Regions from separate parts of the Bacillus spongiae genome, predicted to be linked through region 2. Evidence: riboswitches for the same ligand, from Rfam matches in the RefSeq annotation. Region 2 holds a riboswitch; the other holds the start of a gene.

Region 1 (11,427 bases), on a different contig from region 2:
TCCGAATGCCTTACGCCTAGCAAATTTTCCGATGTCAGCTCCCTCTTGCTCTACCAACCATTGTCCGTTGCGATAGGAGAAATTATAGTGCATGTTGACATCATATTCCTCGATAGGAGTCAGCGACGCCCCTTTTGTCGGCTCCACAGTGATATCAAATTTGCCTATCTTGTTACCCGCTGTCTTGACATATAAATAACGGGAGGTGTTAATATACCGGATCACAATTCCTTCTCCACCGCTGTACCCAGCTTGATAATAGGTTTTGTAGTCCCCTGTATCAAGATCAAAAATAACAACGAAGCGGTCTGTGCCTGTATACGGCGAATAAACAACCAGTACCTCTCGGGTGTCCCAGTCAATTGTAAAGCCCTGAGGGTAGATAAAAATTGTCCTCAGTTTATCGATAATAGATTGGTAATCTGGGAAGAGTAATGGTAACCTTATGACCTCTCTCCGCTTGTAAAGTAGATCTTTAGTAAGTTTTTTCTGCTGAAGATCATCAATCTGAGCTTGTAATGCGTCAATATCCGTTGACATGTTTCATCATCCCCTAGGAAATATTTGGTGTTACCATTCTATTATAACAGAAAAAATAAGGCCCCTATTGGAGCTCTTTCCTAGTACTGAGCGGATATTTTCCAGTTGGTCAGAATCTTTATGCCAGTCCATCGGTTACCTTATTCTGGAGGTGTACTTTCCGTAATTTAGGCCGGATCTGGATTCTCTTCAGACCGAACTCCTTGGCTAGATCTGTTAGGCTAATTTCGTTCGAGTCCGTAGCTGGTTTTACTTTATTAGCAGCTGTCTGTTTGCGTTCTCTAGAGCGTTTCTTAGGATCTATGACCGGTTATTCCGGTCCGTTATATGAATCCGGTTCCGATTCGATAATCAGTACCTCTAACCAGTCTGAGCGTTCTAGCAGCCCAATTCCAGCCCAGTTCTTCGACATGCCTCCGGATATTTCCAGCTTCGACTTGATCAGCGACTTGGTTACCGATATGGCCTTGGTATAGCCAGAATCGTTCTTTACACTATCTTTTAGCTTAGGTACATCAATAAATAGATTGGCAAATCGATAAAAGGATATCATCCATTTCTGTTCTTGTTTGATCAAAAACAACCATTTTAACCCCTTTTGAACGGTTTGAGAACGATAATAACGATGTAATCCAACAAGAAGGATTAGGACAAATAATGAAAATAATAGTTTAGCATTAGAAAAAAGAAAAAATAATAGAATGGTATTTACCATATAACGAACAAAAGAATCGATTAAATGGACCTTTGTTTGTTCATAATGTTGAACGTGCCACCTAATAAGTAAATGTAGTGTTTTTGCCAGCCAAATGATCCATAATAATGTGAAAAAGGAATGGTTGTCTTCACTAGGAACACTTGTATATAAGGGTATGAACACAGCAAGTCCAACTAGAATAATGAGAAACTGTATAAAACAGCTAACGACTATGGAACGAGTAAAATAGGTTGATAATTGACTTTCCAATGGCAACAGAAAAACTTGATCGGCGCTTTTCAAAAAAGTATAGATAGGGCTATACGTTATGATCAATGCTAAAATTGGTGCAATCGTGATGGCTACAGGAAACTCATTTGAAATGGTCTTTAGCCAATCGATATAATAGTAAGAAGTGACTCCTATTAAAATAATGGATAAATTAATCATTTGTGCGAGGAAATATCTTGAGTATTTAAACAATTCGTTAGCTGTGGCTTGAAAGCGATGGTACCATAACTACTTTTCGTTTAACATAACTTTCCACCTTTTTAGAGCAATCTGTTTCTTATGTATTTCTTTTAAAAAATAACCCAAACGGAACACCAAGTTACGCTTAAATGACAACAGTTAGGGGGGACCCATTCCTAATACTGGGCAGCTCCCCCTGAACACAAATGAATGAAAATATTCTAAGTTATCTACGGTTATGGCCTGTTGGTCGCTTTAAGGCGTATAGATCTTCCTCCATCGCATAATATTTTTGTTCTAACACTTCTTTTGCATCAGCAACCCCTTGGTTATAAGAATAAGGAGCAATTTCTTTTAACATAAAGTCTAAAAGGTTTCCGGCAGCAAGCTCGCCAATTTCATCTCCATCTTGTTCATAATAGTATTGCTGAATTTTATTAATAAGATCCTCTTTTTCCTCTTTTGGAATGCGAATATAATTCATTTTGTTCATACCGTCCTTTCTTTTTAAATAATCTAAAGTAGGGAAATTTAGCCATTATCATCTATAAAGAGTATATCAAATTCTACCTTCGTTTTTATATTTAATGTATAAGCACCATGGAGTAATTTTCTATTTAAGGAATATTTTTAGGGAGTTTTCAACTGCATGATATAATGAGTGGGTGAAGCAATCCATGTTTATTAAAATACTATCGAAAAATTAAACATAATCTTGTCGTTCATTCATCTTACTTTTCTAAAGGAGAAAACAGAATGAATCCAATAAACTTCATGGCAATTGGCCTTCCAATTGTAATCGTTATTTTAGTACTTATTGTTTTTTATAAAGTTTTTTTCAAGAAGAGAAGTGTTACTCTTTTTTACACACCATTTGATGATATAACTGGACAAACTGAAGTGGAGTTCCATGAAGAGAAAGAAGTTCTTGCTGAGGCTGAAGGGCAGTCCGATGACAAAAATTAGAACCTTTTATCCCTTTGTTTCATTGGAGAGATTGAAACCTTTCTTTATAGTTTAACGTATTAAGTTAAAGGGGAGAAACCATAGAAATGGGAGTTAGATAGGATTGGCCATAAAAGAAGTGTAAAGTAGAATTGATTTTCTTAAAAAGGTGTGGGTATATATGATAGAAACAATATCGAAGTCTTCATTTTATACACGAATGAAGCAGAATAAAGCTAAAAAATTGTCTAGTAACGGTAAATATGAAGAAGCGGCAAAGGAACTTGAAAAAATTCCAAATAAAGATCCTGATGATTTAAATGGTTTAGGAGGCCTGTATTTTCAGATAAAAGAATATGAGACAGCTTTAGTCTATTTCAAGAAATATTTAGAAACTGGAATAGATGTAGAAAATGCTTATGTGAATTTGGGATGTGCATATGGTTGCTTAGACGAAAAGGAATAGGCAATAGAATGCTATGATTATGTAATAGAAAACGGAAAAAATAAAAAATTCAAATCATTATCTTATTTAAATAAAGGTGGTATTTTAAGTGGAAATAAACAGTATGATCAAGCGAATGAATTATATGATCAAGCTCTGCAAATTGACATGAATATGGCCTTGGGTGTATATGCAAACAAGGGGCATAACTTCTTAGCGGAAAAGAAGTATAAAGAAGCCTTAACGATGTTCCAACTTGCTTACAAACGTAATAAATTTAATGGTGAACCTTTAAATGATGGATCCATTGAGTTTAACTTGGGGAAGCTGTACTCAATCGAAAAAGATGAGGAGAATTGCCAAAAGTTTTTAAAGAAGGCAATTTAAAAAAATAAATCTTTAGAGCATAAGGTAATAGAATGTGACGAATTTGATTTCTACCGAAACGAGAAATGGTTGAGAAAATTAGTTAAATAGACCAATCGATGAAAATAGAAATTTGTACATTTTAGAGGGTAACGGAGTGTGTGTAATAACGGATAAAATTTATTTAGTAGGAGCCAAAGGAATTATTTATAGCAAGGCCGATAATGGCACCCTTATAACATGAAAATGACAAAAAAGGTTATTTAATTGTTATAGGGGAGTTTACTAAACGAATAATCTCTGGATAAGGGTGGAAATGGTATGCTTTGTAATGTGGAGATGGGACGTATCTATTATGAAATCTATGGAGAAGGATTTCCAGTATTACTATTGCATGGAATGGGCACAGATCATCGTTCTATGAAAGCGTGGGCAGAACCAATCTATGAAAATATAAAAGGATTTCAAAGAGTTTATATTGATTTACCCGCTCATGGAAAAAGTACTATTGATGAAGGTCTTAAAACAACAAATGATATGCTGACAAATATTTTAGAATTTATTGATAAGGTACTACCTAATAGTCGCTTTTTATTAATAGGCTCCTCATTTGGAGGATATTTAGCACAGGGTATTTTACATTCTAAGCGTGAACAAGTAAAGGGAGTTTGTTTGCTTGCACCTGTACTTCATCTAAAAGAGAGGAACCTGCCTGAAAAGGTAGTGTTGGAAAGAGATGAAGGGTTAAATAGAGAATGGGATGATGATTGTAAAAATGCATTTAGGACATTATTTGTTCATCAGAGTAAAATAAATTTCGACTGTTTTATGAATGAAATCCAGCCGGGACGTTTATTAGCTAACAAAGACTTTCTAGCATCAAGCTGGAGAGAAAAGGGGTACCTTCTTTCGGAAGAGCCATTAAATGATGTACCATCTTTGCCGCATCATGCACTTATTATACTTGGAAGACATGATTCAATTTGTGGTTATAAGGATCACTTTTTTTTACTCGATAAACTTCCGAATTCAACTGTTGCCATTTTAGATGGAGCTGGGCATATGCTTCAGGTTGAAAATCGTGAAATTGTACGAGAACTTGTGAAAGATTGGTTGAATAAGATATCAATTAATCTGTAACTGAGAAAATGAAGCTTCTATCATTTGTGGCAAACTCTTGCCCATTTTACATAACATATAATTTAAAATCCTACTACTAATCATGCATTTCTGCATTACCCTCGTAATCTATAAGAAGAAGGTGCAAAATTGTTAAAACTAGCCTTAATTAAGGAACCCAATTCTAAAGAGAGTGTATTTATCCAGAAAACCATTTTGAATTCCAATCCTTTTTTCAATCAGGTTTTAGTAGGAAAAGAAAGGTTAACTGCTGAAGATATTATAAAGGAAAACAAGCAACATCTTGAATTGGGGGCTAAATATTTCTATATTAATCAAAATGATAAGCCAATTGGCTTGATTCATTTTCTTCCCAAAAATCCATATGATGACCATACTTGGATCGGCTTACTGATTATACATAAGCAATACCAAAAGAACGGTTTAGGTAGTCATGCCTTAAGTTTATTAGAAAAGGATTTAAGAAAACAAAACATTGAAAAAGTAAGGCTTTGTGTGCAACACGAAAATGATATAGGTGCTTCTTTTTGGAGCGAAGAAGGGTTTAGCAAAATAAGCACCGCCAAGGATCATCGTCATAATCATATTGATATTTATGAAAAGGTTCTTATTTAATGAATGGATACGTTTAATAATTTTGTCTAGTGAAAGGAAGAGGAGTGATGATTTACACTTCCTTAAAGCAGTAAACAAGAGAAGTTACGTTGTTTGTCAAAAAGGCCTTCAACATATAATAAGTTAGATGGATTATCTAAGGAGGAATTTTGGTGAATCTCTTATCAAATACAGTTGTTGGTATATTAGGAACCGTGCACACTGAAGATTTGAGAAGCAAGTTTCATTATTCATTAGAGAAGTTAGAAGAGAAAATACTAGAATTCAATCCTGACATCATTTGTGGTGAAATACGACCAGAAGACTGGGAGAAGCATATAACAACTACTGACTATACGGGTTACCTTGGCCCCAATGAATATCGCCAGTCCATTATCCCATTGTGTGAACGAAATCAAATTAAATTTGTCCCAGTTGATTGGTTCGAATGGGATATTGTCAATTTAGACCATTTTGAGGCATACCCTAAAGAAGAACAAATGCAATTACACACGGAATTAACGAATATGTATAACGAAATTTTTTTGAAAGTAAACGAAGGGAATACTCCTTTTAATTCACTGGAAGTAGATCAACTCGTCAAAGAAAAACATGATTGGCTATTCAAAGTGAATGCTGATGTTCAAAATCTTACGTGGCAGGCAAGAAATCAGCTGATGATTATAAGAATTAACAATGTTATAAAGGCTAACCGGAATAAGCGGATATTATGTACGGTTGGGATGGAGCATAATTACTACTATTATAGTGAATTACAGAAAACGAAGGGGATTCAATTGTGCTATCCTTTATAAATCTTCAGTTTAAATAAGAAGGGTCATGTTAAACTAACATGAAGCATAACCATTGAATAGACTTGAACATTAAGAGACGGTACTGATGATATGAAAAAATAATCAATCTTTTTAAATGTACAAAAAAGGAGAGAAAAAGTCAGTTGATCCACCTTTATTAGTGAGAAAAGTCAGGTTTGTTGGCGTTTTCATCATAATAACAATTTAGTATTGGTTTTTTTTGAAAAAAATGTTATTATGTCATTAGCTAACAAAGAGAGGAATGAAGAATGAGCGATGAAGTAATCACCCGATCCAAAAACAACGAGTTTTATATTTTGAAATTTTACTCGTTCTAGACAGGATTGGTGTGTCCATTTTTAAATGGAGAAAGTATCGCTCATACTGAATATAAAGGCAGAATTAATGGTTTTCTCTTCCTTTTTAGCATATTTATATTCTTTTTGACATACTATAAACCAACCTGTCCGGAGCATTCTGGGGAGGTTTTATTTTGTTAAAAATGAATGCGAAAAATGTTATGTTAGAAATCGGTGAAAGAATTCTTTTTGAAATAGACGAGTTAAAGCTATATAAAGGGGAAAGAGTTGGATTAATAGGGAAAAATGGTGAAGGGAAATCGCAATTACTAAAATATTTAGTCGGTGACCAACACGTAAAAAATAATGTAGAGTGGTTTGACTCGTTTGGCTATTTACAGCAGCTAGAACAGATAGAGGGAAAACCTTTAAGTGGGGGGGAGCAAACGCTTCAAAGATTGAATCAGCTCTTTCAAGAAGACCAAAGAATCTTACTATTAGATGAACCGACCAATCATTTAGATTGGCGTCATACAGATACCTTTATTTCAGAATTAAAGAATCACCACGATACATTTGTCATCGTGTCCCATAATCGTTATGTATTGGATCAGCTTTGTACAACAATATGGGAGATTGAAAATGGCAAGATTCAAATATATAACGGAAACTACTCTGCCTATGTTGAGCAAAAAGCGTTACTAAAAAAGCAACAACAGGAAGAATACGATGCGTATGTAAAGGAAAAGAATCGATTAATAAGGCGCTATCAAAAAAAGCAACAGCAGGCGGAAAATATGGATCGACCGCCAAGTAGGATGTCAAATTCTGAATGGCAGCTACACAAAGGGAAGGCTGCAGGTAAAAAAGGAAAAGTTGAAAGAGTGTCGAAAGTCATTCGTGAACGAATTGATCGAATGGAGAAGGTAGATAAGCCCTTCGAATGGGAATCTGTGAAAATGGAATATGTTCTCCAAACACCCATTCACCGAAAAACAATAATGAATGCTCATCAATTGGAGAAACGCTATTCCAATCGTCTTCTCTATAAAGTGGATGCACTAAAAATAAGAACGGGGAATACGGTAGCCTTAATTGGTGAGAATGGATCTGGGAAAACCAGCTTATTACAACAACTAATGTTAGATCAAAATGAATCAATCGAATTTGCAGCCAACGTAAAGGTTGGGTACTTTAATCAAAATTTATTCTCGATGCCAGAAAGTGATACGGTTCTTGCCTATGTTAAAAGTAAATCAAGTTTACCTGAATATTTAATTAGAGTCATTTTGGCACGATTAGGTTTCTTTGAGGGAGATATGATGAAATCTATCTCAAATCTAAGCGGTGGAGAACGCGTAAAGCTTGCCTTTGCGAAGCTCCTCGTTGGTGATTATAATTTACTTATATTGGATGAACCAACCAATCATTTGGATCTTTATGCTATGGAGGCATTGGAGGGGCTTATCAAAGATTACCCAGGTACTATTGTGTTTGTTTCTCATGACAGGCAATTTATTAACAATACCGCTAACTCCATTTGGATGATAGAAAACAATACGATAAAGACCTTCAATGGGTCGTATCAAGAATGGGAAGCTTCAAATAAGGAAGTAAAGCAATTAACAGTAAATGAGGAACAAAAACTTCGTTTGAAAAATAAATTAAGTGAACTGATTAGTCTGCTAAGTGTCGCAGAAGACCCAATCGAAAAAATGGAGCTGGATAAACAGTATAAGGAAGTGCTTTCTTCCTTGAAGGAAATTTCATAAGGATGAGTAATGAAAGAGAAGTTATTCTTTATAGAATAACTTCTCTTTCATTTCACTTTATAATGCGTGACAGGTGCATCTAAATGAATGAGAAGTATTGTAAGTAAACAAGTAGATTCTGCAAGTAAAAGCTGGAGTTTTGCAAGTAAAGCGGTAGGTTCTGCAAGTAAAAGCTGGAGTTTTGCAAGTAAAGCGGTAGATTCTGCAAGTAAAAGCTGGAGTTTTGCAAGTAAAGCGGTAGATTCTGCAAGTAAATGAAGAGTTCTACAAATAAACCGGTTAAATCATCATGTATTTGATGAAAATCACTAAGAAAATTAAATTTTGTGCCTGACACTTCTAGCCCATGATTATCTGTGAATTTCGTTCAGTCTGTTTAGCAATGGTTCCCTCTTTACCAATTTCACTTCTCATGTTACTGTATATAAAAGAAAATGATGAAAAGAAGAACATCTGCAAGTTGCAGAAGAGGTTCGAAAACTCCCTCTATAAAAAACTATAAAACGGTATCGTGTATACTGTTTTTTTGGCTTTTTTCGATTATAGAGTAGATAATGAACCTCTTTCTTCTTTCAGTAAAATCACTGAAAAAGAGAGAGGAGTTTTTGTATGAAAAAAGATAAAGCAATTGTTGTATTTAGTGGAGGTCAGGATAGCACTACTTGTTTATTTTGGGCATTAGAACAATTTGAAAAAGTGGAAGCAGTAACGTTTAACTACGGGCAAAGACATGCGCTTGAATTGGAAGTGGCAGCTGAGATTGCGGCCGACCTAAATGTTCCTCACCACATTTTAGATATGAGTTTATTAAATCAATTAGCTCCTAGTGCCTTAACACGTCACGATGAAGAAATTACTGAAAAAGAAGGAGAACTTCCTTCAACATTTGTTCCAGGAAGGAACTTAGTTTTCTTGTCGTTTGCGACTATATTGGCGAAACAAGTAGGGGCTAAGCACATAGTAACGGGCGTCTGTGAAACGGATTTTAGTGGTTATCCAGATTGCCGTGACATCTTTATTAAGTCATTAAATGTTTCTTTAAATCTTTCCATGGATGACCAGTTTGTTATTGATACGCCATTAATGTGGTTAAACAAGGCAGAAACTTGGGAACTTGCAGATCAATTAAATGCGTTTGATTATGTACGGGAAAAGACATTAACTTGCTATAACGGTATTAAAGGTGCAGGCTGTGGAGAATGTCCTGCTTGCCAGCTTCGTAAAAGAGGATTAGATCAATACCTTGCTGGAAAAGAGGAATAGAAATGCTTCAACAAATCTATCCAACACCAAATCATGATTATCAATATGAACTAAACAAAGATATGCAATTTGCAGCAGCTCACTATGTTCCTCACGAAGCGGCAGGAGCTTGTCAAAATGTACATGGACACACATATTTTGTAAATATCACCATCGTTGGTGATGAGTTAGATGAAACGGGCTTTTTAATAAATTTTCAACATATTAAGCAGCTGATTCATAAACGCTTTGACCATACATTATTAAATGAAGATCCAACCTTTTCAAAAGAGGACAGTAACCACTTTTCTACAACAGAAGTAATGGCACGAAAAGTTTGGGAACTCATTCAGGAGCATTTAAATACACTTCCGACGAAACCTAAATGTGCTCAAGTGTTTGTTCGAGAAACTCCAACGAGTTATTGTATTTATCGACCGAGAAAGGAGCTTCTTTTAAAATGAAGAAATTTCCGATATTAGAGGTTTTCGGTCCGACTATTCAAGGAGAAGGAATGGTCATTGGACAAAAAACCATGTTCGTTCGAACGGCTGGTTGTGACTATGCATGTGATTGGTGTGACTCTGCTTTCACTTGGGATGGTAGTGGTAAAGATGATATTCGCTTAATGGATGCTGAGGAAATATGGGGGGAATTGAAGAAGATAGGTGGCGATCAGTTCTCGCACGTTACCATTTCTGGAGGGAATCCAGCCTTAATCCCCCATATGAGCGAGTTACTATCAATCTTTCGAGCAAATGGAGTGACGACGGCCTTAGAAACACAAGGAAGTAGGTGGCAGGATTGGTTTGTTGAGATAGATGAAATGACGATCTCGCCGAAGCCACCTAGCTCCAAAATGACTGTCGACCGTGAACGGTTAGATGAAATTGTCACAAACCTACAAACCCAAAACGTAAATACAAGTTTAAAAGTTGTTATTTTTGATGAAACCGATTTAGCCTTTGCTACAGAGATACATCAAAGATATCCTAAGATTCCGTTCTTCTTGCAAGCTGGTAACCCTTATGTTTATGAAGCGAACGATGATAAACTAATCAATGAGCTATTAAATCGCTATCAGTGGCTTATTGATCAAGTCATGGAATCATCTTCACTAAATAATGTTCGGGTTTTACCTCAGCTCCACACTTATGTTTGGGGAAATAAGCGCGGAGTATAGTTACAGAATCAATATGCTATTGAATTCAATTCCGCTATGTGTAATAGGAAATTGGTCCGACCGGGATATTAGCGAAATACGCATAACACATGATTGAACGATGGCAAATTTTTGGTATGTGACCTCACGATTATCCCACTCTTAACGATAGCGGGGTAAATCTTGAACTCCTATTTAAAAAAGTAATAATGATTTTTATATCTCAACATATCGGACACGTTTTTTAGTAAACGTGTCTGTTTCTTTATGATTTCCTCTCCTTAAATTCACTCTAAATCGCTATTTCCCCTGTTTATTTAAAATTAGTTTTTTTGAAAGTAGATTACAAAACTAACAATCAAAGTTGGAATAGAGAATAAAAGTATTTCAACTGAAAATCTTCCCTTTCTCCTTTTGCTGTTAGTAAATTTTGTGAGAATAATATTAAGTGACTACAAGTGGACTTCTATGTCGTATCTCTTGGACGATAATCGTTGTTGTTTGTTGAGTCTATGAATAAATCTTGAAAAATTATTATGTACAGTTCCTATGATTTTTTGGGGAAAAGAAAAGGATTAGACTGTTGGTTCTTTTCCCCCTACTTTCTAATGTACTCGTTTATTATATAATATGAGTGTTTGGCCTTAGTAATTAATGGGGTAAAGATGTTTAGTGATTAATTAGGGGGGGATATGTTGAACAATTTTGAAGAACAGTACCTTACAATGGCAATGGAGCAATTTAAGCAATTTAAAGAGCGTGCTGAAAAAGGAATACAACAATTGTCAGAAAACGAATTACATTGGAATCCAAGTGAAGAGTCTAATAGCATTGCAGTTATCATCAAGCATTTAAGCGGGAATATGCACTCTCGGTGGGTAGATTTTTTAATTACTGATGGGGAAAAACTTTATAGAGATAGAGACTTAGAATTTGTTG
Region 2 (11,427 bases):
TTGTGTTCAAGGTTTCTATCTCTGATTAAAAAAACCCCTTTGGATATAAATCCGAAGGGATTTTATTGATAAGTATCGTGATTCGTTGCTTGAACTGCATCGACAGGCAACTGTCGCAAGCCGCAGCAATGTATATGATGATAGTTACTATATAGGCGGATTTTCTTTATTTGACTTAGGAAGTGGATCTATTCTTTTGCTTTCATCACTATTTAATGTTTGCCGAAGAAAGTAAAAGAATGTCCACCCTATCAAAAATAAAACCATCAACATCCCAACGGTTACTACCCAATAATATGTCATTTTCATCCTCCTCCCTTTTTACACATATATGCGAAAGTGAACAAGTTCTTTCTTGGTATTTTCACTTAGGTTAAGAAGTGGACAAAAACTTCGTTAACAGCGAGGTTTTGTTTTTTGGCTAATGTAGAAGGATGACAGAGTGGTGTTACATTTTGAAATTCATTTTTTTAGCAAACCATTTTATGAAGGTGAAAATTACTTCCCTGGCCCTAGTTCTATTTCTATCCGGGGGTCGTTATAGGGTTTAAGGAATAGCGGTAAGATGATAGTAGGATAACGAAAGGAGGAAAACATGGTGAAGAAGCTTGGCTTAATTGTTCTAGGGGTAACGGCAGGAATCGTACTAATTGCAAATATGGGTCCTATCATTGCGTTGGCGATTAGTCTAGTGATCGTGTACTTCTCATATAGAGAGTTCATGAAGTCAGCCTCTACTGGTGGTAAAGTCTTGTGGGCATTTATAGGCTTTATTGCGCTAATTGCTTCTGCTACAAATGCTCCAGCAATTATAGGTTTAGTAGCTGCGTATTTGTTGTGGATTGTGTATAAGAATTGGAACACTCAAAAAGATGGTGAGCCAGAAGATTTTGGTGATGATCCATTTACTGGATTTGAGAAAGAATGGGCAAAGTTAAAATAAAATCATTAAAAGGAGAGAGTGTTATGGCAAATTTATTTAAACGAATACGCAACAGCGTGGAAGCGGACATAAATGAACTACTGGATAAAAAGGAAAATAAAAATCCGGGAGCGCAATTAAATCAATACTTAAGAGAATGTGAGCGAGAGGTGGAGAAAACACGGAATCTCGTTGAAAGACAATATTTACTAAAACAAGAATTTATGAAAGAATTGAAAGAAGCCCATCAAATGGCTTTGAAGAGACAGCATCAAGCACAAGTAGCAGAAAAAGCCGGAGAGAATGAATTGCAGGAATTTGCTGAACGTGAGTATGTTGTATATAGAGACCGTACTGAACGACTTGAACAAGCGAAAGTACAAGCGGTTCAACAGTTAGAAGAGCTTGAGAGAAAATATGAAGAAATGAAACATAAGTTAAAAGATATGCATATTAAACGAATGGAATTAATGGGCAAGGAGAATATTTCAAGAGCGAATTATCGTATGAATCGACTGTTGAAAGAGAATAAACTAGATAATCACTCCTATCCTCGTTACGATGAAATGGAAAATTATTTAGAAAGATTAGAACATCAAGTGAATAGTTCGTATCACCGCAATACGATTGACGCTAAAATTGCAAAATTAGAAAACGATGCAAAAAATAAAGAAAATGAATCCATTTCATTATAAAAAATGATATTCTAAAAGACGTAGCGTTCCTACGTCTTTTCACCCATTAGGATGTAAATTGGTAAGAAAAAAATAGTATGATAGTGCAGCAACAACTACTGAAAGGGAGGTCCTCATATGAATATTAAAGCTGATTTTATTAGCTGGACTGTATTAATAGGTATTATTTTACTGCTTTTAGAGATCTCACTTTATGATGGAGGACCGATCTTAGTATTGCTTGTGAATCTAATCTGTATTTACTTTGGACGTAATCATTATGAAGCTACATTCGGTAAAATATTATTTTGGTTTGGATTAATTAGCTTAGTCATCACGATTTTAAATACATTTGCCTTTAAATTTTTACTTATTGCCATCTTAGTCTATGTTGTTGTAAGGTACGCACAGTCAAAAGAAAACCCACATCACCATAAGCTAAAGGTCCCTGATGAGGGGGGAGGTTATGCAGATGAAATAGTACGATCCCAACCTTTATTTCAAAATAAATGGATTGGTTCCCAAGAAACTACAGAGCGGGTATATGAGTGGAATGACATAAATGTACAAGGTGGAATTGGAGATACCGTTGTTGATCTAAGCTATACTGTATTACCAAAAGGAGAGTCTGTTATATTTATTCGTCATTTTTTAGGAAATATAAAGATTCTTGTTCCTTATGAAGTCGAAGTAAATATTCAACATTCAGTGATTGCAGGTGCAACAAATATTTTTGGGATAGAAGAGAAAACACATTTTAATAAAGTGTTTTATTATAAAACTACTCGATATGAACAGGCAACATCAAAAGTGAAAATTGTCACTTCACTGGGAATTGGAGATATTGAGGTAAATAGAATATGAACATCATTCAGCGACATACGCTTTTAATCATTCTATTTACGTTTATTATTGGCCCCCTTTTTTTTCTCGTTACCTTTATGACGTTTCCAATTAACTCACTTTCACAGCTTTGGGAACAGGAGCTGTTTGATATTCCATTTATCTTTGCCGTGCCTGTTTTGCTGCTATTAATTGGCTCATTCTATGGACTTATATCGGGCATTTATTGGCGAAAGAAATGGAAATCGATTGATTATGCTGTTAAGCAACTTCAACAAGGGATACATGTTCAACCAGGCATCATAGGTATAAAAGAATTAGATGATATTATGGATCGACTTATATCTGTAGATAAACAAATAACAGAGCAAAGAAAACAAGCGCAGAAACTTGCTAATGAAAAGGCGGAAGTTCAAGAAAAACAAGTACAAAAGCTCGTATCTCAAGAGCGAAATCGATTAGCGCGTGAGTTACATGATTCCGTTAGTCAACAGTTATTTGCTGCGTCGATGTTAATGTCTGCTATCACAGAAACGGTTGATGCTAAGGACTCCAAGCAATTACTTATGGTAGAAGAAATGATTCATCAATCTCAGCTTGAAATGAGAGCATTACTACTTCATTTAAGGCCTATCGCATTAAAAGGGAAGACGTTAAGAGAGGGGATAGAAGAACTTCTAATGGAGCTGCTTCAAAAGGTACCGATAAAAATTTCTTGGAAAGTAGAAGAAATGTCTCTAGATAAAGGGATTGAAGATCACCTTTTTCGTATTTTGCAGGAATCTGTATCGAATACTCTTAGACATGCAAAAGCCAGCTCTTTGAGAGTGTTGTTAATTGAGCGTGATGATGTGCATATATTAAGAGTAGAGGATGATGGGGTTGGATTCAATGTTGAAGAAACCAAAGCAGGTTCCTACGGATTACATATGATGAATGAACGTGCAATTGAGTTAGGTGGTTCATTGAAAATTATTAGTCTGCTGAATCAAGGAACAATTCTAGAAGTAAGAATTCCTAAAATAGCCAATGGAGGGGAAGAGAATGATTAGAGTTTTATTTGTAGATGATCATGAAATGGTTCGAATCGGAGTTTCTTCCTATTTATCTGCTCAATCCGATATTGAGGTCGTTGGTGAAGCAGACGATGGCAGTACGGCAATTGACCTTGCTTTGGAATTAAAGCCTGATATTATCTTAATGGATTTAGTCATGAAAAAAATGGATGGAATTGAATCGACAAAGGAAATTATTAATAGATGGCCAGAAGCGAAAATTATTATTGTAACCAGCTTTATTGATGATGAAAAGGTTTATCCTGCGCTTGAAGCTGGGGCGACTAGTTATATGTTAAAGACATCGAAAGCAAGTGAGATTGCTGATGCTATACGTAAAACATACAATGGCCAAACTGTACTAGAGCCAGAAGTGACAGGAAAGATGATGACAAAGATGAGATCAGGCAATCCTCCCGCACTTCACGAGGATCTTACAAACCGAGAAATGGAAATTTTGTTATTAATGGCTGAAGGAAAAACAAATCATGAAATTGCTGATGGGTTATTTATTGCACATAAAACAGTTAAAACTCATGTAAGCAATATTCTCAGTAAATTAAATGTCCAAGATCGTACACAAGCAGTAATATATGCATTTAAGCATGCACTTGTAGAATGAAAAATCTCAGTCCTGTATCTGAGATTTTTCTATTTTTAGTGAATAAGTAGGTATAGCTTTTTACTCTTCACAACATAGTATCTCAATCTAGTAATTAGGAAAAATTAGTGGAATAAGGGAGAGGGTAAACGAGTGTATTGTCAATGTTACATAAAAGAAAGTAAAAAAGCACTTTTATGAGAAGTGCTTTTTTCTTATCCCTATTCTGTCCCTGGCCCTTTTTTGAGTTCTAAAGCGAGGACTAGTGCTGCTATTCCGTGCGCGAATACGCGAATGACGGGGAAAAAATTAGTGAAAGCAGCTACCATACCAAGAAAACTTCCCAAAGTTGGTTCGTCTTCATCCCTTGAAATAACGAGAACAGCAGCGTGCCAAATGGCGATCCAAGAAAGCAGGTATGGCATCATTTCAGCTAATACTCCCCCGAAAATAGGGATGGCTAAAAATAATTCGATAGAAAGGGAAAGCCACTTTAAGCGAGAGATCATGAAACACCCCTCCTTTTATATCGCCTTTTCTTTTAGTGTATGGATGAAGGCAAAAATTGCCCCTGTCAGCTGGAAAATAGAATTATTATTAGACGTTTTACACTTATCTACCTAATTTCAAGTAAGACTTGAGTGCCACTTTTATGAGCTATTATTGTAATACCAATCCGATACACTTTAAAGAAACGGTTTCTCCATCAATATTAGTTATTTTGGAATGAGATGATGTGTGCAAAATTCACATAATGAAACGTTTATCGTTTCAAGTACAGAAGATGCGGGTGGAGGTTGGTGTTAGTCGGAAAATGTATGTCCCGTTGAGATTCTTACGAAAGAGGTAGAGAAACTGTATGCTTTACCGTTTGCTTTTTAGTGATGTTTCATATAGGGAGTCAACCTGACTAAATGACATGAAGAAGGGCGTTATCACTTTACTTTCTATATAGATTAAGAGAGTAAGTTTACTAATAAAATTATTTACATTTATTTAAAATATTGATACAAATAGATATTGTGGTATTTTTTTACCATTTAGTTTAGTAGAGTTGGTGTCTTTCATTGGGAGGAGAGCGAAAATGAAATGTTTAACTAACTTTATTTAAGCTAATCCAGATTACACTAAAATGAGTAAGTGGCAAAAACACTAATAGCAAGAAAGAGCTTAAATTTCCTCAAATACATAAGAACAATGAATGTTTTTTTAAACTCTTTGAATCGTTTAAATGACTTATTATATCGATGATTCTAGGTCGATTACATACTACAAAATTGAATTTATTTCCTTTTAAAAAAGGGAATATTACTATGTTTAAAAATGAAGGAGTGATTTCTTGTTTTCTCAAATTCACGCACCACAAAACCGCCTATCTAAAGATGCAGTAAAAGTATGGATCATTAGTGAAGTGATATCTTCTAGCATTATTTTCAGCCTACTTACAGTGGTGTTTTATTTAGACCATCTGTTTTTATGGAAAGAGTGGGTCGGTTGGATTCTTATCGGAATCACTGTTCTATCGATATTTTCTACTGTGTGGTCAATTTTTTTTCGCCCATTTCTCTTGTATAAAATTTGGCGCTATGATGTCGATGAAGATTTTCTACAATTGAAATCTGGTGCATTTACGGTTCGGCATGAGCTTGTCCCTATGACGAAAATACAATCAGTCGAAACAAATCACGGACCATTATTAAGGAAATATGGGCTTCGGACTTTGTCGATTACTACGATGGGCTCCACTCACGTCATACCTGCTTTACCAAAAGATGTAGCAATCGAACTGAGGGATCAAGTTGCTCATTTTGCCAAAGTGAACGAGGTGGGTTAATGATTGACGTGAAGCATTACAATCCATTACTCATTCTTTTCAACTTAAGAAAACTTGTAAAGAATTCAATCTTTATTTTCATCTATTTGTTCGTTATAAAAATGGGATCAGAATCTACATTTATTCAATATGGAAGACTTATTTTTCTTCTATGTATAGGAGTGACCATTGTTTCCATTATTATTAAATGGTTAACCCATACATACCAATTAGATGAAACTTCCTTTCATCTTTATAAAGGGTTGTTCAAAAAAACGAAGCAAACTATCCCTTTTTCCAAAATTCAAAATGTTAATCGTCATACAAGCATACTTCATCGAATATTTAACGTTACTTCCCTTAGCTTTGAAACGGGGACGGCTGGTAAAGATGGTACTGTAGAGTTCGAGGTTATTTCTCGAACCGAAGCAGATAAAATGGAAGAATACATATCAAGAAAGTCAATTGATGAGTTAGCTCAACCTGAGACTAAAAATGAGGAGAATGAGTTAACTTTATCGAATCGAACACTTCATTTTAAACCGACGAAGGTAGATTTATTAAAGGCTTCTTTTACCTCTTTAAGCTTCTTTGTTCTTATTCCGTTAATCATTTCTACTTATTTCAGTGTGGATGATATGTTTGATGTGGAAGGAAAAGTAGTTGGCTTATTTTCAGCTATTTTCAATAGCTGGTGGGTCGTAATGATCATGATGATTGTTTTGATTGTTGCCTCTATTAGTTTCGGAATGCTTCGGACGTTCTTAAAATATGGAAAATATGAAATTTATTCAGATGATGATAGAATTTACATATCAAAAGGAATTATCGATGAGACGGCTTTCTCTATATCAAAAGAGAAAGTGCAGGCAATTGAAATAAACCAGTCTATCATGAAACGGTTGTTTGGGTTGGCTGAAGTAAAGCTGACAAGTGCAGGTAGCATTAAATCTGGCGGTGAAGGCCTTGAGATAAACTCACTGTACCCCTTCTTACCTATTAGTCGTGTTGAGGATCTACTATTGGATATTTTACCAACATATAAAGTGACACAAAAGATGGTGAAGCTTCCTTATAAAGCTTTATTCATTCGTATGCTGAAACCGAGCTGGGTATGGATAATTGCAACGATTGCTCTAGGCTATTTTAAGCCAGACTTTTTAGGCAATGAGCAATCCTGGTGGATTCTATCTTTAGTACTGTTTGTCATCATCTATGTTTCTAGGTGGTTAGATTTCACGAATACAAGCTATATATTGAATAATAACTTCATTCAACTTAAATCTGGGAGTTTAACAACTTCACTATTCGTATCAAAGCGAGAAAAAATAATAGAAGTACAAGTGACATGTAATAAATTTCAAAAGCTATTGGGGCTTGCATCAATAGAAATAACTAATCGGGCTAAGCCTGTACGAAAAACAGGAATTAGTGATATCCCCTTGGAATTTGCTGATTTATTTTATAGGTGGTATATCGATCGTAAGCAGGATATAGAAGTTGAGTGACCGAATTACGAGTTAAATAGCGGTAAAATAAGGTAGCCATAATTAGGGGGAAATTAATGTCTCATGAAAGAATAGGATTGTGGATATGGCAATATCGGAAGAGTTAAAAAATATAGAATGGCTTCAGTGAATTGTTTTGCCATTACGTTACTAGGAAGGGAGCATTTTATGATTATCGAGAAACTAAGGTTCGAAGTTAACGGATTAACTTATACGATTCGGTCGGCCATTGAAACCGATGCAAGGGATTTGTCTGCTTTGAGACTAAAGATTGATGGTGAGACGGAAAATATGGACAGAGAGAGGGGAGAAGCATTTATTGATGTACCTGAATTCGAACAGGTAATTAACATGGATACGAAAATGGAAAGAAATTTATTTTTAGTAGCGGAAGTTGATGACCGCATAGTAGGGTATTCAAGATGCGAAGGAACCTATTTAACGAGATTCTCTCATAAAGTAGAATTTGGCGTATGCGTATTAAAAGAGTTTTGGGGATATGGAATGGGAAATAATCTATTAAAAGAATCGATCTCTTGGGCGGATTCGAATGAGATAAAAAAAATTACGCTAAATGTAACGGAAACAAACGATAAAGCTATTCAATTGTATAGGAAGTATGGTTTTGAAATTGAAGGAATATTAAAAAATGACAAAAGACTCTCAGACAATAAATACTATAACACTGTACTGATGGGAAGGTTAAAAGAGGGGAAAAATTAGATGAAATGAATGAAGCTCTCTAATATATAATGTACCAAAATAATGGAGAGTTGATATAAGAATCTATTTATCATTGAAACAGTGGGGACCGAGAGATTTTCAATCACCCTGGTATGGGAGTAGGAAATAATACGCCGATCTGTAGTAAATTGCTGACCAAATGAGGGTAGGAATTGCCCCACCCTCATTATTCAGCAATAAGTAGCTTGTTATTTATTTGTCCAGATGATTGTATCCATTCACTACTTCATCCAGTTTACCTGTAGTAGGGTCAATGACAAGCCCGTGAACAGGGATAGAGGAAGGGAGTAATGGATGGTTTCGAATCATATCGGTACTGTGGGAAACGCTCTCTTCCACACTTGTAAATCCTTTTAACCAATTATGTAAGTCGATTCCTCCATAGTTAAGTGTTTCAAAGGTTTCTGCTTCGATTCCACGCTCAGTCATCTTTTTCATCATGCTATGACTATCAAGACTACTCATTCCACAATCATAGTGACCAACAACGACAATTTCATCTGCCTGTAGTTCATATACGGCAACGAGAAGGCTTCTCATAATGCTTCCAAAAGGATGGTCCACAACGGCCCCAGCATTACGGACAATTTTCGCATCCCCATTTTTTACGTTCATTGCTTTTGTAACCAATTCAAGAAGTCGTGCATCCATACAAGTTAAAATAACTAGTTTTTTATCAGGGAATTTACTGGTTTTAAACGGTTCATATTCTTTTTCTTCAACAAATGTTTTATTAAACGACAAAATTTCCTGTAATAATGGCATTTCTTCACCTCATTGGATAGTATATTCATTATTATTGTATATTGAAATCGAGTGATTGTTCAACTTATTGTGCTTTTGATTGTTGTTAAAAGCACAGACATCATAAATGCAGAGCGTATGAAAGCGGTATTTTCATAATACATTCTCTCATTGTCTCCTTGTACACTTATTAATTGTAGGACAGGCCATAAGAAAGGACAGTTTTTCCTTACTATTGACTTTTGCATAAGATTTTTCTACTATAAAGCATGTAATTGATTGCCCGTATAATGATGGGAGAGGTTCATAGCATTAACCCTCTATAAAAAACTATGAGTCTGATACTTAGATTCAGTTTTAGTGAAGAGAAGTGAAACCGACCTGTCTTCCTGGGCTTCTTAGGAGGAAAAAAGATGAGTGGAAGAAAAGATGAAGAATTAAATGGTGTGACGTTACTTGGTAACCAAGGAACAAAATACACGTTCGAATACGCCCCAGAAGTTTTAGAATCATTTGATAATAAACATCCAAACCGAGATTATTTTGTAAAATTTAACTGTCCAGAATTTACGTCTCTTTGTCCGAAAACGAATCAACCTGATTTTGCGACAATTTATATTAGTTATATTCCAGATAAAAAAATGGTTGAGAGTAAATCGTTGAAGCTTTATTTATTCAGCTTTCGAAATCATGGCGATTTTCATGAAGATTGCATGAATATTATTATGAATGACTTAATTAAATTAATGGACCCTCGCTATATTGAAGTATGGGGAAAATTTACTCCCCGTGGTGGAATTTCGATTGACCCTTACACGAACTATGGCCGCCCTGGAACGAAGTATGAAGAAATGGCTTCGTACCGTTTAATGAATCACGATCTATATCCAGAGACAATTGATAATCGTTAAACTGAAAAAACAAGTGAATACAATACGGTAAAATGTAAGGAGTACACAGAAGCGTTATCCAATAAAATGTGTGCTCCTTTATTTTATTCTCCATTAATATTCAACGGCTAAAGGTAGTATTTACAATATGTTGGATAATGTATATTATTAATCACTTGAAAAATGTTTGATCAAAAACCCTGTTGAAATGTTGGCAGGGTTTTTCTTATTTCAGAAAGGGTCCATAAGCTTGAATACTTGATTTCGAGATATATGGATATGTGTTAGTATAAAATAAAGCTTCTGGTAAAATATAACTTGGTTTTGAATTATTGGTAGTATGTTGTCAGTTTAATTTACTATAGAGGAGATGAAATGGTGAAGAGGATGACGGTAAAACAGCAGCTAATATTAGGATGTGTATTGTTTGGGCTAATCATTATTTTAAATAGTTTACAAGTTGTTTTTTCGCCATTTTCCTTTGTTAGAGGCATCAATTTAATCGTAGTTATTAGTTGTTCAATCGGTGTGGGTGCATTTATTAGAGAGTTATTTATCATTAAAGAGAATGTGAAAGAGGATTCTTAACTTTTTTCTTAAGGTTATAAGATGAATAATATTTAACTAAAGCCTCAAGATGGGGGCGTGCTTATTGAAAGGTGCGTCTATTTTTGTATTGAATCATATTCGTGGATAACTAGTTTATCATTTGAAAAGCATAAAAAGTTTGAAGCTAAAAAAGTAAAATCTGTTAAGTTATATCATAACCCGATGGAATGATTGAAATCCTATTTTAATAGACAGTTAGGGAAACATTTAATTAAAGATTTGTCTCATTGGAAATAGAAGATAAGAGGAGTTAGGGAATGTCGAATTCTATTGTTTCTTTAAATAATTTATTAACCAAATTTTATTCACTAAAAGATAATCAGAATACACTTATTATTGGTATTGACGGCCCCAGTGCTGCAGGGAAAAGCACATTGGCAAGAAAGTTAAAAAATTTAGGTAAAGAGGTAACGATTGTTCATATGGATGACTTTTATCGTCCTTCTAATGAGAAGAAGATTGTTGACTCCACTAGTGTTGGTGAAAGCTTTGATTGGGAAAGGCTGATGAAACAGGTTTTGCTTCCAGTTAGTAATAATAATAAAGGGAGTTATCAGAGGTATGATTGGGATACTGACCGGTTAGCTGAATGGCATAAAGTACCTGTAGGAGGAATTGTTATTATAGAGGGATGCTATTCTTTAAGGAATGAGTTGCTTCCTTTTTATCATGTAAAGCTATGGGTAGATGCTTTGAAGGAAATATCTAGTGTCCGAGTTGTAGATAGAGAACGAAGAGGTACAGGGAACAAGAAGATGTGGGAGGAAGTCTATAGACCAGCTGAAGAAAAATATATAGAGTTACAAAAACCTTATAAGAATGTAGATATAATTGTAGATGGTGCGGGTGAAATAGCCGATATTAATCAGTGTGAAGTTAAAATACTTCACGAGAGCGATAGATGGCTAAACTTATAGTACCGTAATAAAAAATAATGGTATCAGGTGCAATTCAAAAGTACCGAGTGGTTTTTTTCTTTGTTAAAAGGGCAGGTGCACTGGAGGAGTATGAAAATAAAAAGGTT

Evidence for each region. Region 2 has a riboswitch for preQ1 ahead of queF (preQ(1) synthase). Riboswitches for the same ligand answer to the same signal wherever they lie in the genome.
Region 1: another riboswitch for preQ1. It lies ahead of queC (7-cyano-7-deazaguanine synthase QueC); the one in region 2 lies ahead of queF (preQ(1) synthase).

Annotation. Positions count from the first base shown of each region.
Region 1 is NZ_JBBAXC010000015.1:98,440-109,866, forward strand. It holds gene WAK64_RS16980 (hypothetical protein) at 1-540, opposite strand, end outside; partial or broken gene WAK64_RS16985 (ABC transporter permease) at 851-1,744, opposite strand; gene WAK64_RS16990 (DUF2164 domain-containing protein) at 1,935-2,192, opposite strand; gene WAK64_RS16995 (DUF3951 domain-containing protein) at 2,465-2,674, shown strand; gene WAK64_RS17000 (tetratricopeptide repeat protein) at 2,835-3,119, shown strand; partial or broken gene WAK64_RS22485 (hypothetical protein) at 3,144-3,254, shown strand; gene WAK64_RS17005 (hypothetical protein) at 3,279-3,485, shown strand; gene WAK64_RS17010 (alpha/beta fold hydrolase) at 3,786-4,604, shown strand; gene WAK64_RS17015 (GNAT family N-acetyltransferase) at 4,734-5,219, shown strand; gene WAK64_RS17020 (hypothetical protein) at 5,372-6,013, shown strand; gene abc-f (ribosomal protection-like ABC-F family protein) at 6,516-8,084, shown strand; gene WAK64_RS17030 (hypothetical protein) at 8,172-8,342, shown strand; PreQ1 riboswitch class I at 8,547-8,590, shown strand; gene queC (7-cyano-7-deazaguanine synthase QueC) at 8,694-9,347, shown strand; gene queD (6-carboxytetrahydropterin synthase QueD) at 9,350-9,790, shown strand; gene queE (7-carboxy-7-deazaguanine synthase QueE) at 9,787-10,509, shown strand; gene WAK64_RS17050 (DUF1572 family protein) at 11,181-11,427, shown strand, end outside.
Region 2 is NZ_JBBAXC010000014.1:105,968-117,394, reverse strand. It holds gene WAK64_RS16480 (hypothetical protein) at 148-303, opposite strand; gene WAK64_RS16475 (lmo0954 family membrane protein) at 596-943, shown strand; gene WAK64_RS16470 (PspA/IM30 family protein) at 967-1,617, shown strand; gene liaF (cell wall-active antibiotics response protein LiaF) at 1,735-2,460, shown strand; gene WAK64_RS16460 (sensor histidine kinase) at 2,457-3,491, shown strand; gene WAK64_RS16455 (response regulator transcription factor) at 3,484-4,116, shown strand; gene WAK64_RS16450 (hypothetical protein) at 4,317-4,604, opposite strand; gene WAK64_RS16445 (PH domain-containing protein) at 5,435-5,929, shown strand; gene WAK64_RS16440 (PH domain-containing protein) at 5,929-7,416, shown strand; gene WAK64_RS16435 (GNAT family N-acetyltransferase) at 7,585-8,139, shown strand; gene WAK64_RS16430 (beta-class carbonic anhydrase) at 8,353-8,925, opposite strand; PreQ1 riboswitch class I at 9,198-9,244, shown strand; gene queF (preQ(1) synthase) at 9,318-9,815, shown strand; gene WAK64_RS16420 (hypothetical protein) at 10,170-10,382, shown strand; gene WAK64_RS16415 (uridine kinase family protein) at 10,661-11,320, shown strand; gene WAK64_RS16410 (hypothetical protein) at 11,411-11,427, shown strand, end outside.